Linked DNA regions of [Eubacterium] eligens ATCC 27750. The main gene of each other region encodes a partner of the protein of the gene in region 2 in a complex. Links are inferred from orthologs where the notes say so. Each region holds a gene or a part of one and is shown on either strand. Other genes may lie near its edges.

Evidence for each region. Proteins that work in one complex are often made in the same cells at the same time.
Region 1: the proteins of rpsG (region 2) and tig are in contact, whole or in part, in a crystal structure (PDB 3GTY), measured with the Thermotoga maritima proteins. The link is inferred for [Eubacterium] eligens ATCC 27750 from one-to-one orthologs. Residues at the interface, in WP_004081843.1 of Thermotoga maritima: Lys34, Lys52, Lys55, Glu59, Arg62, Gln63, Glu66, Asn67, Lys69, Val71, Arg95, Ala109, Lys110, Lys111, Gly112, Arg113, Pro114, Glu117, Glu121, Ile124, Ala125, Tyr127, Asn128, Asn129, Thr130, Gly131, Lys135, Asp139, Arg142, Met143; in WP_004081061.1 of Thermotoga maritima: Glu122, Val124, Val129, Leu130, Tyr133, Glu188, Gly259, Ile262, Tyr263, Glu266, Ser270, Glu273, Gln274, Glu277, Arg308, Gln311, Ile312, Ser315, Tyr316, Glu325, Arg329, Arg336, Leu363, Phe366, Trp367, Arg373, Leu377, Arg381, Leu384, Glu387.

The regions. Positions count from the first base shown.
Region 1 is NC_012778.1:1,506,258-1,514,340, reverse strand. What follows is about bases 3,084-6,063. They hold tig (trigger factor), read left to right. Parts: upstream 3,084-3,918; coding sequence 3,919-5,208; downstream 5,209-6,063. Other genes in these bases: clpX (ATP-dependent Clp protease ATP-binding subunit ClpX), read left to right, coding at 5,948-6,063; clpP (ATP-dependent Clp endopeptidase proteolytic subunit ClpP), read left to right, coding at 5,251-5,832; EUBELI_RS07050 (alpha/beta-type small acid-soluble spore protein), read left to right, coding at 3,508-3,717; EUBELI_RS13635 (D-alanyl-D-alanine carboxypeptidase family protein), read left to right, coding at 3,084-3,374. Outside these bases: EUBELI_RS07070 (alpha/beta fold hydrolase), read left to right, coding at 1-559; EUBELI_RS07065 (DegV family protein), read right to left, coding at 613-1,512; EUBELI_RS07060 (DJ-1 family glyoxalase III), read left to right, coding at 1,693-2,241; more of EUBELI_RS13635, read left to right, coding at 2,262-3,083; more of clpX, read left to right, coding at 6,064-7,216; lon (endopeptidase La), read left to right, coding at 7,279-8,083. UniProt on the Bacillus subtilis protein: Involved in protein export. Acts as a chaperone by maintaining the newly synthesized protein in an open conformation. Functions as a peptidyl-prolyl cis-trans isomerase.
Region 2 is NC_012778.1:318,669-326,531, forward strand. What follows is about bases 1-2,760. They hold rpsG (30S ribosomal protein S7), read left to right. Parts: upstream 1-1,025; coding sequence 1,026-1,496; downstream 1,497-2,760. Other genes in these bases: rpoC (DNA-directed RNA polymerase subunit beta'), read left to right, coding at 1-168; rpsL (30S ribosomal protein S12), read left to right, coding at 387-806; fusA (elongation factor G), read left to right, coding at 1,521-2,760. Also shown: more of fusA, read left to right, coding at 2,761-3,683; tuf (elongation factor Tu), read left to right, coding at 3,805-4,998; EUBELI_RS01390 (histidine phosphatase family protein), read left to right, coding at 5,104-5,652; EUBELI_RS01395 (C39 family peptidase), read left to right, coding at 5,813-6,637; EUBELI_RS01400 (MATE family efflux transporter), read right to left, coding at 6,697-7,863.

The sequences.
Region 1 (8,083 bases), 1.2 Mb from region 2 along the record:
TATATGTGATTACGGATATGAACTTGATGGAGTTATTGTAATGGGAACAGGACACCAGCCGGCACCAATGGTGCTTGCAGGAAAGGTGCTTGCTGATGCAGTAAGACTTATAAAGGGTGATAGGTACAGAAGCAGACTAATATCTAAGATTATGTTCGGAGCTTATAACAAGCGCATAAAGAATGTAAGAACAGTCAATGACTGGCTGACAAGAGATGAAGCAGTTGTTGATGAATACAATGCTGGAAAACTGACAACATTTCTTTTTACGGTCAATGGTTACAGAGGACTTATGAATATGATTCTGTATGTAAGAAAGCCGCGCAACATAGAAAGAATTCCTAAGAATTTGCCAATGCTTATGATATCAGGGCTTGATGATCCGGTGGGAGAGTACGGAAAAGGCGTTTACAGGGCATATAATTCATATCATGGTCATATTGATGATATTGATTTAAGACTTTACGAGGATTGCAGGCATGAGCTGTGTAATGAACTTAATAAAGAAGAAATATATGAAGAAATATATGGCTGGATTATGAACCATATGAGTAAGTAGATTAATAATAGCGGAATGGCAGTTTCAAACCATTCCGCTTATTTCTTTATTGATTATAATCTGATAGTAGTGTACTTAGGAATGCATGCAATTCCTAATGCGTAAGGACCTGTATGGCAGCCAGAGATAATACTGATTCTTGTCTTGAAATCTTCGCGTCTTTCGAGAAGCTTCACACCAAGTTGTGCTTCAACATCATCTCTGTATTTTTCAGCTTCTTCCAGGTTAGTACAGTAACCAACAGTGATATCCCAGTTCTCAATCGGCATTCCCTTTGATTCAATGTATTTCTGAATCATGTCAATAACATTAGATTTACCCTTATTTCTTGTTCGTGTAAATCCACCAAGTCCGATTTCTCCTTCTTTCATAACGATGATAGGACGGAGGCTTAATTTGCTTGTGATTGTAATTGCTGTCTTGGCAAGACGCCCGCCTTTACTTAAGTATTCAAGTGATTCTGTTGTAAACATTATTCGGCCATCGTTTCTTAAAGCTTCAAGAACCTTGATTGTATCCTCATATGAATATCCTGCTTTTCTCATCTGCAGAGCCTGATATATGAAGAGTGAAAATGATGCTGAGTTAAGCAGTGAATTAATAACTGTAACCTTAGCATCAGGATGATCTTCTAATATAATATCCTTAGCTGTGCAGGCTGAGTTATAAGATCCTGAGAAGTATGATGTAATTGTACATACAATAGCAGGTCTGCCAGCTTCCACACTTGGCATAATAGCATCAACAAAATCCTGTACACTTGGAAGAGAGGACTTAGGGAATGCACCTTCGTCAGTCATTCTTCTATAGAATTCATCGTGAGTAATGTCATATTGTTCTTTAAGATAATTAACACCATCAAATGTTGTGTAGAGAGGTACAAGCTTAAGATTGTGTGTCTCTGCATATTCTCTAACAATATCGCAGGCTGAATCAGTGATTATATCAAACATAATATATATTATCCTCCGCGTTGTAAAAACGATTTGTTTTGTTAATTGAAATGATAACACATAGTTTTTAAAACTACAATACATTAATATTAATATTTTGTAAAATATAAGTTTGTAAAAATAAAAAAATGTTGTATAATCAACTCGTATGTATATTTTTTCGAGCGGAGGAAATAATTGATGAAGGTATGTGCATTTCTTACAGATGGTTTTGAAACGGTAGAAGCACTTGCAGTTGTAGATATATTAAGAAGAGCGGATATTAAGACAGATGTGATATCAATAACAGGTGACATTAATGTAAAAAGTGCTCAGGGGGTAATTGTTCAGGCTGATGAGCTTTTGGATGAATATGTATTTGAAGGAGATGAACTATTATTCCTTCCGGGTGGTCCGGGTCATAAGTCATATTATGATTGCAAGGATTTACTGGAACTTCTTAAAGAATACAATAAGAAGAATAACAGAATTGCAGCCATATGTGCAGCACCTTCGGTTCTGGGAAATCTCGGACTTCTTGATGGAAAGAAAGCAATGGCATTTCCTGGATTTGAAGATCAGTTAAATGGTGCAACTGTAGTTACAGCTCCTGAGCGCGTTGTTACAGATGGTAATATTACAACATCAAGAGGAATGGGAACATCTATTGATTTGGGACTCGAACTTGTAAGACTTATCAAAGGGGAAGAACTGGCAGAAAAATTAAAAGCTTCTACCCAGTATATTTAGTATGAGGGAGAGAAATTACGATGGGATTCGATAATTATGATGAAGAAAAAATACGCCGCAACAGAAAAAGAAAAATGCTGTTGATGAAGAAGAAAAGACAGCAGATTTTAAGAAGAAGAATTATGATAACGGCTTTAATGGTTATTGCGATTATACTTGCTGTTATTATTATCAATTCTGTTTCAGGAATAAAGAAAACATTTAAACAGAAGGAAGCATTTGCATCGGATGTGATTAGTGAAACACAGCCAGAGGAAGAAACAGAGAAGCCTACAGAGCCGCCTCTTATATATGCCCAGATGGCATCTGATTATTTTGATCTTACATCTGAAAGTAAGGTTTCTTCGCCATATGCTGCTCTTTTAGATGTTGATAATCATAAAATAATTGCAGGAAAACAGGCAGATACCAGAATGTATCCGGCGTCTATGACAAAGGTAATGACTCTTATAGTTGTAACTGATAATATAGATAAGATTCCACAGACATATACTTTTGGATTTGAAATGCTTAACAGATTATTCAGGGAAGAAGCTTCTGTAGCAGGATTTCTTGATGGAGAGACTGTTGATGTGGAAGATTTACTTTATGGATTGATACTTCCGTCAGGTGCTGATGCGGCAGAGGCACTTGCAATAATGGTTGCAGGTTCTAATGAAGAATTTGCTAAGCTGATGAATGCAAAATGTAATGAACTTGGTTTAAAACATACACGATTTGCAAACCCTACAGGACTTTATGACGAGGAACAGTATACAACTCCTGCAGAGATGGCTATGATAATGGAGTATGCAATGAGGGATGAACTAAGGGCAAAAGTGCTTGGAACATATCAGTATAAAACCAAAGCAACAGCACAGCATCCAGATGGAATACAGCTTACAAGTACAATGTATTCAAGGATATATGGCAATGAAGCACCCGGGGTTATTGTTAAAGGTGGCAAGACAGGATTTATCAGCCAGGCAGGAAGCTGTCTTGTAAGCTATGCGGTCACTAATAAAGGGCATGCTTATGTATTCTGCACAGGCGGGGCTACATATAAATGGGCACCGGTTTATGACGAAATATATGTATATAAGAATATAATTCCTGAATCAGAGAAAAATTTAGAAGCAGAAACAAAAAAATAACTACTAATAATTAACAGCCAGAATATGTCATAATAATCAGAATTAACAGATACATAATAATATCAAGACGATAAGTTATGGCGCCATAACTTTTCGGCTTAAACCTAAAATGTGTTTAATAAGGAGGCTTATTATGGCTAAATCAACAAGTTCTAATTATAAGACTAAGAAGGAAGCACAGAACGCACTTGACAGATTCAAGATGGAGGTTGCTTCAGAAATTGGCGTTAATTTAAAGGATGGTTACAATGGAGACCTCACATCAGCAGAAGCTGGTTCAGTTGGTGGTAACATGGTAAAAGAGATGATCAGAAGACAGGAAGAGCAGATGAGCGGTAAGTAATCATCTGGGATGTGAAAAAATGATTTATCTTAAGTAATAAATAGGGTTGTAATCCACATATTTCTTAGCAAATATAAAGATTGCAGCCCTATCTTTTATTTTTTAAAAATAGTACTGGTAATCTAAAAACAGTTGTGTTATAATTCGTGGGTATGTTGTACGATAGTAACAATACATATTTCATAGGAGGATTAATTTATAATGAGTTTCACAGTTGAGAATTTAGAAGAGAAGAATATGGTTAAACTTGTTATTGAGTCTACTGCTGAGGAGTTTGAGGCAGGTCTTAATACTGCATATAATAAGAATAAGAGCAAGATCAGCCTTCCTGGTTTCAGAAAAGGTAAAGCACCTAGAAAGATGATTGAGAAGATGTATGGCGCAGAAGTATTCTACGAAGATGCTGCTAATTCAATCATTCCAGATGCATATGCTAAGGCTGCTGATGAGTGCGGTCTTGAACTTGTTTCACAGCCTAAGATCAATGTAACACAGTTAGAGGCTGGAAAGCCATTTATCTTCGAAGCTGTTGTTGCTACTAAGCCAGAAGTTGAACTTGGACAGTACAAGGGTGTTGAGGTAACTAAGGCTGATACAGAAGCAACAGATGCTGATGTTGAAGAAGAGTTAAAGAGAGTACAGGATCAGAATTCAAGAACAGTAGCTGTAACAGACAGAGCTGTTAAGGATGGCGATAATACAGTTATTGATTTCGAAGGATTTGTTGATGGTGTTGCATTTGAAGGTGGAAAGGGAACAGATTACCCACTTACAATCGGATCTCATTCATTCATTGATACATTCGAGGATCAGATTATCGGTATGAATATCGGTGATGAGAAAGAAATCAATGTTACATTCCCAGAAGAGTATCATGTAGATGATCTTAAGGGTAAGCCAGCTATGTTTAAGGTTTCTGTTAAGGAAATTAAGGAGAAGCAGCTTCCAGAGCTTAATGATGAATTTGCTCAGGATGTATCTGATTTTGATACAATTGCTGAATATAAGGATGATTTAAAGAAAAAGATTGCTGACAGAAAGTCAAGAGAAGCTAAGGCTAAGCAGGAAGACGAAGCAATCGCTAAGATTATTGAAGACTCTAAGATGGATATTCCAGATGCTATGGTTGATACACAGGTTAACAGAATGGTTGAGGATTTCGCTCAGAGATTACAGCAGCAGGGATTATCAGTTGAGCAGTACTTCCAGTACACAGGCATGACAGCTGATAAGATTATGGAAGAAATGAAGCCGGAGGCTGTTAAGAGAATTCAGTCAAGACTTGTTCTTGAAGCAGTTGTTAAGGCTGAGAATATTGAGACTTCAGACGAAGATTTCGAAGCAGAGTTAAAGAAGATGGCTGAAGCATACAAGATGGAACTTGATCAGATTAAGGAATTCATGGGAGACTATGAGAAGAAGCAGATTAAGGAAGATCTTGCAATTCAGAAGGCTGTAGATGTTATCGTAGGATCAGTTGTTGAAAAGTAATTGAATCTTAAAGAAACATTTTAGTATATTGGAGGTTGTGTAATGAGTTTTGTACCTTATGTCATTGAACAGAACAGCAGAGGCGAAAGATCATATGATATTTATTCACGTCTGCTTAAAGACAGAATTATATTCTTAGGAGAAGAGGTAACAGATGTTTCTGCTAATCTTGTGGTAGCGCAGATGTTATTCCTTGAAGCAGAAGATCCGAGCAAGGATATACATTTCTACATTAACAGCCCGGGAGGTTCTGTATCAGCAGGATTTGCTATATATGATACAATGCAGTACATCAAGTGTGATGTTTCTACAATCTGTATAGGTATGGCTGCAAGTATGGGTGCATTCCTTCTTTCAGGCGGTGCTAAGGGAAAGAGACTTGCTCTTCCTAATGCAGAGATTATGATTCATCAGCCATCAGGTGGTGCAAGAGGTCAGGAAACTGAAATCAGAATCGTTGCTGAGAATATACTTAAGACAAGAAATAAGTTAAACGAAATACTGGCAGCTAATACTGGCAAGTCAGTTGAAGAGATTTCACGCGACACAGAGAGAGATAACTATATGACAGCACAGGAAGCTGTTGCATATGGACTTATCGACAGTGTTGTAGAGAAGAGATAATAATTGCTTATGATAAGGAAGATGCCTGCAGATAATACATTTGCAGGTGTCTCCCTTGTTTTTGTGTGATAAGCGAACCTTTATTTAAAGGATTTATAGTGATTTGGAGGATAGTATGGCAGGCAGAAATATTGACGAGAAGCTTAGATGCTCATTCTGTAATAAGACACAGGATCAGGTTAAAAAGCTGATCGCAGGACATAATGGCGTTTACATTTGTGATGAATGTGTAGAAATATGCAGCGATATCCTTGATGAAGAGTTTGAAACAGAGGCAGATGCAAAAGAAGTGGTTGATGGAATGAATATCAACCTGCTTAAGCCAAAGCAGATAAAAGAATTTCTTGATGATTATGTTATAGGACAGGATGAAGCAAAGAAGGTTCTTGCGGTTGCTGTATATAATCATTATAAGAGGATAATGTCACAGTCTGATCTGGATGTAGAGTTACAGAAGAGTAATATTCTTATGCTTGGACCAACAGGTTCAGGAAAGACATTTCTTGCACAGAATCTTGCAAGGCTTCTTAATGTACCTTTTGCAATTGCAGATGCTACAACTCTTACGGAAGCCGGATATGTAGGTGAGGATGTTGAGAATATCCTTTTGAAGCTTATTCAGGCTGCGGATTATGATGTTGAAAAAGCACAATATGGTATTATATATATTGATGAGATAGATAAGATTACTAAGAAGTCAGAAAATGTTTCCATAACAAGAGATGTATCTGGCGAGGGCGTACAGCAGGCTCTTCTTAAGATATTAGAGGGAACAATAGCATCAGTTCCACCACAGGGAGGAAGAAAGCATCCACAGCAGGAGCTTATTCCAATTGATACAACTAATATTCTTTTCATATGTGGTGGTGCATTTGACGGACTCGAGAAGATTATTGAATCAAGAATGGATAAGAGTTCAATTGGTTTCAACTCTGAACTTAAGGAAAAGAGCAACGACGATGTTGGAGAGATGTTCCATAAGGCACTTCCACAGGATCTTATCAAATTCGGTCTTATTCCTGAGTTTGTAGGCCGAGTTCCGGTTGTTGTTTCATTAGATTCACTTGATGAGGAAGCACTTGTGAGAATTCTAAAAGAGCCTAAGAATGCTATTATAAAGCAGTATCAGGCACTTTTTGGACTTGATGAAGTAGCACTTGAGTTTACGGATGAAGCTGTTGAGGCAGTTGCCCATAAGAGTTTTGAGAGAAAGACAGGAGCAAGAGGCTTACGTTCAATCTTAGAATCTGTCATGAATGAAGTAATGTATGAGATTCCGTCAGATGAAACAATATCAAAATGTATAATAACTAAGGAAGCTGTAGAAGGAAGCGCAAAGCCTCTGTTAGAATACAGAACGGATGCTGTAAAAAAAGCACAGTAACGAAATTAATTCAGGCGGGCTGTTCATGATGGACGGTCCGTTTTTTAGATAGAGAGGAATATATGAGTAACAAATATGATAGACATTATCCAGCTATTCCATTAAGAAATGTCACTGTTTTTCCGGGGATGGTAATGCACTTTGATGTGAGCAGAAAGAAGTCTGTAAAAGCTGTAGAAGCAAGTATGGCAGCTGATGAACTTATATATCTTGTAACACAGAGAGATTCGCAGGTGAGCGAACCAGGGATAGCAGATTTATATACAGTAGGAACAATTGCTAAGATAAAACAGATAATAAAGATGCCAGGCAAAATTTTAAGGGTTCAGGTAGAAGGGCTTGAAAAGGCACTTGTAAATAGATTTGAAGAAGCGTCAGGAATGATGCTTGCTGATGTAAGTGTTATGCAAGGATTTGAGAAGCCTGATAAAATGGTGTCGAGAGCTATAATTGTAGGAATGAGAGAACTTTTGACACAGTATGCACATGTTAATCCGAAGTTTGCAAAGGATACAGTCAAGAGATGGCTTTCTTATAATGATGCAGAAAAACTGATGACGGAATTTGCTCAGGAATTTATGATGGATTTTGATAAAAGACAGCAGTTTCTGGAGGCAGAAGACTATGAGCAGATGTATACATTTGCTGCAACATTGCTTGTAAATGAGATAAATGCTTATACTATTAAAGAAGAACTTGGCAATATTGTAAGAGAAAGAGTAGATAAGAACCAGAAGGATTACATATTAAGAGAAGAACTTGCAGCGATTAATGAAGAACTTGATGGAGGAACCATAACAGAGGCTGAAGAATATGAGGCGGACGTTGAAAAGCTTGATTCACCGCAGTATGTAAAGGATAAGCTAA
Region 2 (7,863 bases):
GATCCACTTATTGGTCTTAAAGAGAATGTTATTATTGGTAAGCTTATCCCTGCCGGTACAGGTATGAAGCGTTATCAGGATATCAAGATCAGTTCTACAGATAACTACATTGAAGAAGATGAAGATGAGTCTGGTGAAGACGAGCTTGTTTTCACACAGGAAGATTAATTCTTTATAGAAACTTATGGCGTGTCAGATTGATAAAATCTGGCACGCTTTTGTCTTTTTTTGAAAAAATGCTTGACACTGAATTTGCAAATATATATACTAATAAAGCGTGCGAATAGGCAAGTACTATTTTTGCGCTGTTTTGGTGACAAAACATTTTCTTAGTTGATACTAAGATGCAACCATTCATTATTCTAATTTCGGGAGGTGAAAACGGAATGCCAACATTTAACCAGTTAGTAAAACAGGGAAGAAAGACTGCAGTAAAGAAGTCTACAGCACCAGCTCTTCAGAAGGGTTACAACTCACTTCAGAAGAAGGCAACAGATATCTCTTCTCCACAGAAGAGAGGTGTTTGTACAGCTGTTAAGACTGCTACACCTAAGAAGCCTAACTCAGCTCTTAGAAAGATTGCCAGAGTACGTCTTTCTAATGGTATCGAGGTAACATCTTACATCCCAGGTGAGGGACACAATCTTCAGGAACACAGCGTTGTTCTTATAAGAGGTGGAAGAGTAAAGGATTTACCAGGTACAAGATACCACATCATCAGAGGAACACTTGATACAGCAGGTGTTGCAAAGAGAAGACAGGCTCGTTCTAAGTACGGTGCTAAGAGACCTAAGGACGCTAAGTAATTAAGCCTGAATTAAGACACGCATTTATATGAATGCATGCAAGTTTTACAATTTGCAAGAGTCAGATTTGTAAGAATCTGATTTTTACGAACAAATTAAATTTTGAATTGTGCCGGAATTAGATTAATCAAGAGGTTGCAGGTTAATATATACGGCGCGAACACATTTTTTATTTGTGAGTACCTATGATTTAATAAATTTATTAAGGAGGGAAGAACCGTGCCACGTAAAGGACATACACAGAAAAGAGATGTATTAGCAGATCCTATTTACAACAATAAGGTAGTTACTAAGCTTATCAACAACATTATGCTTGATGGTAAGAGAGGAGTAGCTCAGAAGATTGTTTACGGTGCTTTTGATAGAGTTGCAGCTAAGACTGAGAGACCAGCTATCGAAGTATTTGAAGAAGCTATGAACAATATTATGCCAGTTCTTGAAGTTAAGGCTAGACGTATCGGTGGAGCTACTTACCAGGTACCTATCGAAGTTAAGCCAGACAGAAGACAGGCTTTAGCTCTTCGTTGGATGACTACATTCTCTAGAGCAAGAGGCGAGAAGACTATGGAAGAAAGACTCGCTAACGAAATTCTTGATGCAGCTAACAACACAGGTGCATCAGTAAAGAGAAAAGAAGATATGCACAAGATGGCAGAAGCAAACAAGGCTTTTGCTCATTACAGATTCTAATTATAATTATAGGAGGTTTTATCCATGGCTGGAAGAGAATATCCATTGGAGAGAACCAGAAATATCGGAATTATGGCTCATATTGATGCTGGTAAGACAACATTAACAGAGCGTATCCTTTATTATACTGGTGTTAATCACAAGATTGGTGATACTCATGAAGGTACTGCTACTATGGACTGGATGGCCCAGGAGCAGGAGAGAGGTATCACAATCACTTCAGCTGCTACAACATGTCACTGGACACCTGAGAAAGAGGGTAAGCCAGATAAGACACAGCCAGAATACCGTATTAACATTATCGATACTCCAGGACACGTTGACTTCACAGTAGAGGTTGAGCGTTCACTTAGAGTACTTGATGGTGCCGTAGGTGTATTCGATGCACAGAACGGTGTTGAGCCACAGTCAGAGAATGTATGGCGTCAGGCTGATAAGTACAATGTACCTCGTATGGCTTTCATGAACAAGATGGATAAGATGGGTGCTGATTTCTTCGGATCATGCAACCAGCTTATTACAAAGCTTGGAAAGAATCCTGTACTTGTACAGATTCCTATCGGTAAGGAAGATGACTTCAAGGGAATTATTGACTTATTCGAGATGAAGGCTTATGTCTTCAACGGAGATAAGGGTGATGATATCGCTGTTGGTGAGATTCCAGACGATTTAAAGGATCAGGCTCAGGAATATCATGACAAGCTCGTTGAGCAGTGTGCTGAACTTGATGAAGACCTTATGGAGAAGTTCTTTAATGATGAGGAAATTTCAGTTCCAGAGTTAAAGGCTGCTTTAAGAAAGGGTACTATCGAGGGTACAGCTATTCCTTGTCTTTGCGGTACAGCTTATAAGAACAAGGGTGTTCAGAAGCTTCTTGATGCTGTTATCGAGTACATGCCAGCTCCTACAGATATCCCAGATATCACAGGTGTTGACGAAGACGGTAACGAAGTAACAAGAAAGTCATCTGATGAAGAGCCATTTGCAGCTCTTGCATTCAAGATTATGACTGATCCATTCGTTGGTAAGTTAGCATTCTTCAGAGTTTACTCAGGTACATTAAACGGTGGTTCATATGTACTTAACTCTAATAAGAATAAGAAAGAAAGAGTTGGCCGTATCCTTCAGATGCACGCTAACCAGAGAAAAGAAATTGATAAGGTTTACTCAGGAGATATCGCTGCTGCAGTAGGTCTTAAGGTTACAGTAACAGGTGATACTATCTGTGATGAAGCACATCCAGTTATCTTAGAGTCTATGGAATTCCCAGAGCCAGTTATCGAGCTTGCTATCGAGCCAAAGACTAAGAATGACCAGGGTAAGATGGGTGAAGCTTTAGCAAAGCTTGCTGAAGAAGATCCTACATTCCGTGCTCATACAGATCAGGAAACAGGTCAGACAATCATCGCTGGTATGGGTGAGCTTCACCTTGATATCATCGTTGACAGACTTCTTCGTGAGTTCAAGGTAGAGGCTAACGTTGGTGCACCTCAGGTTGCTTACAGAGAGTGCTTTACTAAGGCAGTTGATGTTGATAGTAAGTATGCTAAGCAGTCAGGTGGACGTGGTCAGTATGGTCACTGTAAAGTACGTTTCTCACCACTTGAAGCTAACGTTGATAAGTTTGATGTTGAGACAAAGAATACAGTATTAATTAACGAACCTCCAGTACTCTTCTGTGAGTCTTCAGTAGTTGGTGGTGCTATTCCTAAGGAATATATCCCTTCAGTTGCTGACGGTATCAGAGAAGCTGCTAATTCAGGTATCTTAGCTGGATTCCCAGTTCTCGGACTTAGAGCAGATATTTACGATGGTTCATACCATGAAGTCGATTCTTCAGAAATGGCATTCCACATTGCTGGTTCTATGGCATTCAAGGATGCTATGGCTAAGGCAGCACCTGCCCTTCTTGAGCCTATCATGAAGGTTGAGGTTACTATGCCAGAAGAATACATGGGTGATGTAATCGGTGATATCAACTCACGTAGAGGACGTATTGAGGGTATGGAAGATATCTCAGGTGGTAAGATGATTAAAGCATTCGTTCCACTTGCTGAGATGTTCGGATATGCTACTGACCTTCGTTCTAAGACACAGGGTCGTGGTAACTACTCTATGTTCTTCGATAAGTATGAGCAGGCTCCAAAGTCTGTTCAGGACAAGGTTATTTCTGATAGAAATAAGTAATAACTATAAAAATATAGTTGAAATATTTCACTAAATGAAATATAATAAATATCAGCTATGACAAAGCCCGAGGGGGATACCCCTCAGGGCAATCTAAATATTTTTAGGAGGATTTTAAACAATGGCAAAGGCTAAATTTGAGAGAACAAAACCACATTGTAACATTGGTACAATCGGACACGTAGATCACGGTAAGACTACATTAACAGCTGCTATCACAAAGACTCTTCATGAGAGACTTGGTACAGGTGAGGCTGTTGCATTCGAGAATATTGATAAGGCACCAGAGGAAAGAGAAAGAGGTATCACTATCTCTACAGCTCACGTTGAGTATGAGACAGAGAAGAGACACTATGCACACGTTGACTGTCCAGGACATGCTGATTATGTAAAGAACATGATCACAGGTGCTGCTCAGATGGATGCAGGTATCCTTGTTGTTGCTGCTACTGATGGTGTTATGGCTCAGACAAGAGAGCATATCCTTCTTGCTCGTCAGGTTGGTGTTCCTTACATCGTTGTATTCATGAACAAGTGTGATATGGTTGATGATCCAGAACTTCTTGAATTAGTAGATATGGAAATCAGAGAACTTCTTAACGAGTACGGATTCCCAGGAGATGATACTCCAATCATCCAGGGTTCAGCTCTTAAGGCTCTTGAAGATCCTAACAGCGAATGGGGTGATAAGATCCTTGAGCTTATGCATACTATTGATGAGTATGTTCCAGATCCAGAAAGAGATACAGATAAGCCATTCCTTATGCCTGTAGAGGACGTATTCTCTATCACAGGACGTGGTACTGTTGCTACTGGTAGAGTAGAGAGAGGTGTTCTCCACGTTAATGAGGAAGTTGAAATCGTTGGTATCCACGAAGATATCCGTAAGGTAGTTGTAACTGGTATCGAGATGTTCAGAAAGCTTCTTGATGAGGCTCAGCCAGGTGATAACATTGGTGCACTTCTTAGAGGTGTTCAGAGAGACGAAATCCAGAGAGGACAGGTTCTCTGCAAGCCAGGTTCAATCACACCACACCACAAGTTTACAGCTCAGGTTTACGTATTAACAAAGGACGAGGGTGGACGTCATACTCCATTCTTCAACAACTACAGACCACAGTTCTACTTCAGAACAACTGATGTAACTGGTGTTTGTGAGCTTCCAGCTGGTACAGAAATGTGCATGCCTGGTGATAACGTAGAGATGACAGTTGAACTTATCCATAACGTAGCTATGGAGCAGGGTCTTCGTTTCGCTATCCGTGAGGGTGGTAGAACAGTTGGTTCTGGTGCTGTTGCTACAATCATTGAGTAATTGTTATTAATACAGTTCTTTCAAGGGTTTCCGAGGTTATCGGAAACCCTTTTTTGCGCGAGCAGCGATGAGAGAACCAGAGTGTGATAAAAAGAGGAGTACAACATGCTATACATAATGCGTCATGGCAGGACGGACTGGAATGTACGTCATAAATTGCAGGGAAGAACAGATATACCGCTTAATGATGAAGGCAGAATGATGGCGGCAGAGGCTGGGAAAAAGTATGCAGATATACATTTTGATGAGTGTTATTCATCACCTTTGGCAAGAGCAAAAGAGACCGCCGAGATTTTTCTCAAAGGAAGGGGAGTACCTGTATATACAGATGACAGGCTTGTTGAGATGGGATTTGGAATATATGAGGGAATAGAGAATTCATTTGCAATAAAGGATTGTCCAATTAATTCTCTTTTTAAAAATCCAGAGGATTATGTGACGGTTGAAGGCGGAGAAAGTTTTGAACAGCTTTTTGCAAGAACAGGAGAGTTTATAGACAATGTGGTTATGCCACAGGTTAATAGTGGCAAAGATATACTGATTGTTGGTCATGGTGCGATGAACTGCAGTATTATAGCAAAATTCAGAGGAACACCACTGGATAAATTCTGGGATGGAATGACTGATAATTGTCAGGTTGTTAAATTAATGTAAGTTTTTGATATAATTTTAAACCAATTTAAGTCTATTTTCGTATATTGAAATAGAGGGAATAATAAAATCTGTATAGGGGAAAGGTTAAATTGGTGATGTTATAAACGCAAGAACAGCAGTAAGAAGGTACAATAAGCAGGCTGCCAGAAGGCAGATAGCAGTGACAAAAATATTGATAGCAGCTACATTTGTAATGATAATTCTGGCGGTTGTAGTTTTATTTATGAATTATGAAAATGGTTATTATGATGAAATTAAAAGTGTGATAAACCTGAAATCAAGTAATGACGAGATTAACCACAACGAAGATACCGCATTAGTTGATGTAGAATTGGTTCAGATGGAAGAAGCTGGAGAGATAGCTGAGCTCGGAACTGAAAATGTGCAGATGCAGACAGAGACTATTGAGAATTATTATAAGATAGAAGATTTTAAATGGTTAAATCAGAATCCGGAACTTCCTACAGGATGCGAAATTACTTCTCTGACATCTGTGCTGAATTATTATGGAATAAATGTTAAGAAAGAAACTATGGCGGATGATTATTTAAAGAAAGGTAATGGAAGTTATTACAAGATGTTTCTTGGAAATCCAAGGGATGCTGGCAGTTTCGGATGTATGGCACAGCCGATAGTTGATGCTGCAAATCTTTATTTCAAAAAGAATAATGTCAGTATGAAAGCATCAAATGTAAGCGGTGTATCATTTGAGAAGATATTGGAGTATGTTTCACAGGGAGTACCTATGATTGTGTGGAATACGATGGGTATGGCTCCAGCTTATGAATCGAAGACGCTTACTCTTGATGGGCGCGAATACACGTGGATTGCGCCTGAACATTGTGTAGTAGTTGTAGGATATGACCTTGATAATAATGAAGTTTATGTTGCTGATCCTATGACAGGCATGGTTACAAGGAATTTGAAAATATTTGAGGAGCGATATGTTTCTTTAAAGAGACAAGCTGTTTATGTTACAAGATAGATATTATGCGAAATGCTGTCCGGTCTGAATAAGACGGACAGCATTTCGCATATTTAAAATTATTTAGAATGTCTGGCATGAAGCTTCCTGGCACAATGTATGAATGCAGGAAACAAAAATGCGTCAGCAGCAATCCAAGCGATTGGTGAGGCGAGGCATGCACCCATGAATCCAATACTTGGAATAAGTATGATGGCTGCAAATGCACGGCCAATCATCTCTAAGATACCAGCTGATATTGCAAATACTGAGAAGCCCATACCCTGTATGCAGAAGCGGACTACATTAACACCTGTAAGCGGAATGTAGAAGCATGCAGATGCAAGGATGAACTGTCTTGTAAGAGCAATTATTGTTGTCTCTGATGCATTAACGAATAATAATGCAATATAATCTGTAGTGAAATACAGTGCAATAAGAGAAAGAACACTGTATACTGAACCGATTATCATAGCGGAGCGTACGCCCTGACCAAGTCTTTTAATCTTGGCAGCTCCAACATTCTGTCCGGCATAGGTTGCCATGGTTGAGCCGAGTGCATCAAATGGACAACAGGTAAAGTTAAACATCTTAGAACCGGCAGTCATTGCGGCTACATATGTTGAACCAAGTGTATTGACAGCAGCCTGAAGGATTGTACTTCCGATGGCTGTTATTGAATACTGGAGTCCCATAGGAACACCGTTCATACACAGGTTGGTGATGAATCTTCTATCAAGTACCCTTTCTGATTTGTCACCTTTTAAGATGTCATATTTCTTATACATATATATAAGGCAGGTAAGTCCCGAAATTAACTGTGATGTTACAGTTGCCCAGCCAGCTCCGGCAACACCCATCTTACATACAAGAATAAGAAAGAAATCAAGTACTACATTTATTATTGAAGAAAGGACAAGGAAAACTACAGGTGTCTTACTATCGCCAAGCGAACGGATAACACCGGACACCATGTTGTACAGGAATACAGTTGGGATTCCTATGAATATAACTACTATGTAATTATAGGCATGGTCAATAATATCTGCCGGTGTATTCATGATAATAAGTATCCTGCGGCAGAATATTACGGATGCAAGCGTAAGCACTATGGCAAACACAATACTGCAGATATATCCGTTAAATACATATTTTCTAAGGTCAGCAGGCTTCTTTGCACCAAAGCATTGGGCAACCGGAATCACGAATCCGTTACAGACTCCCATACAGAAACCGATTATCATGAA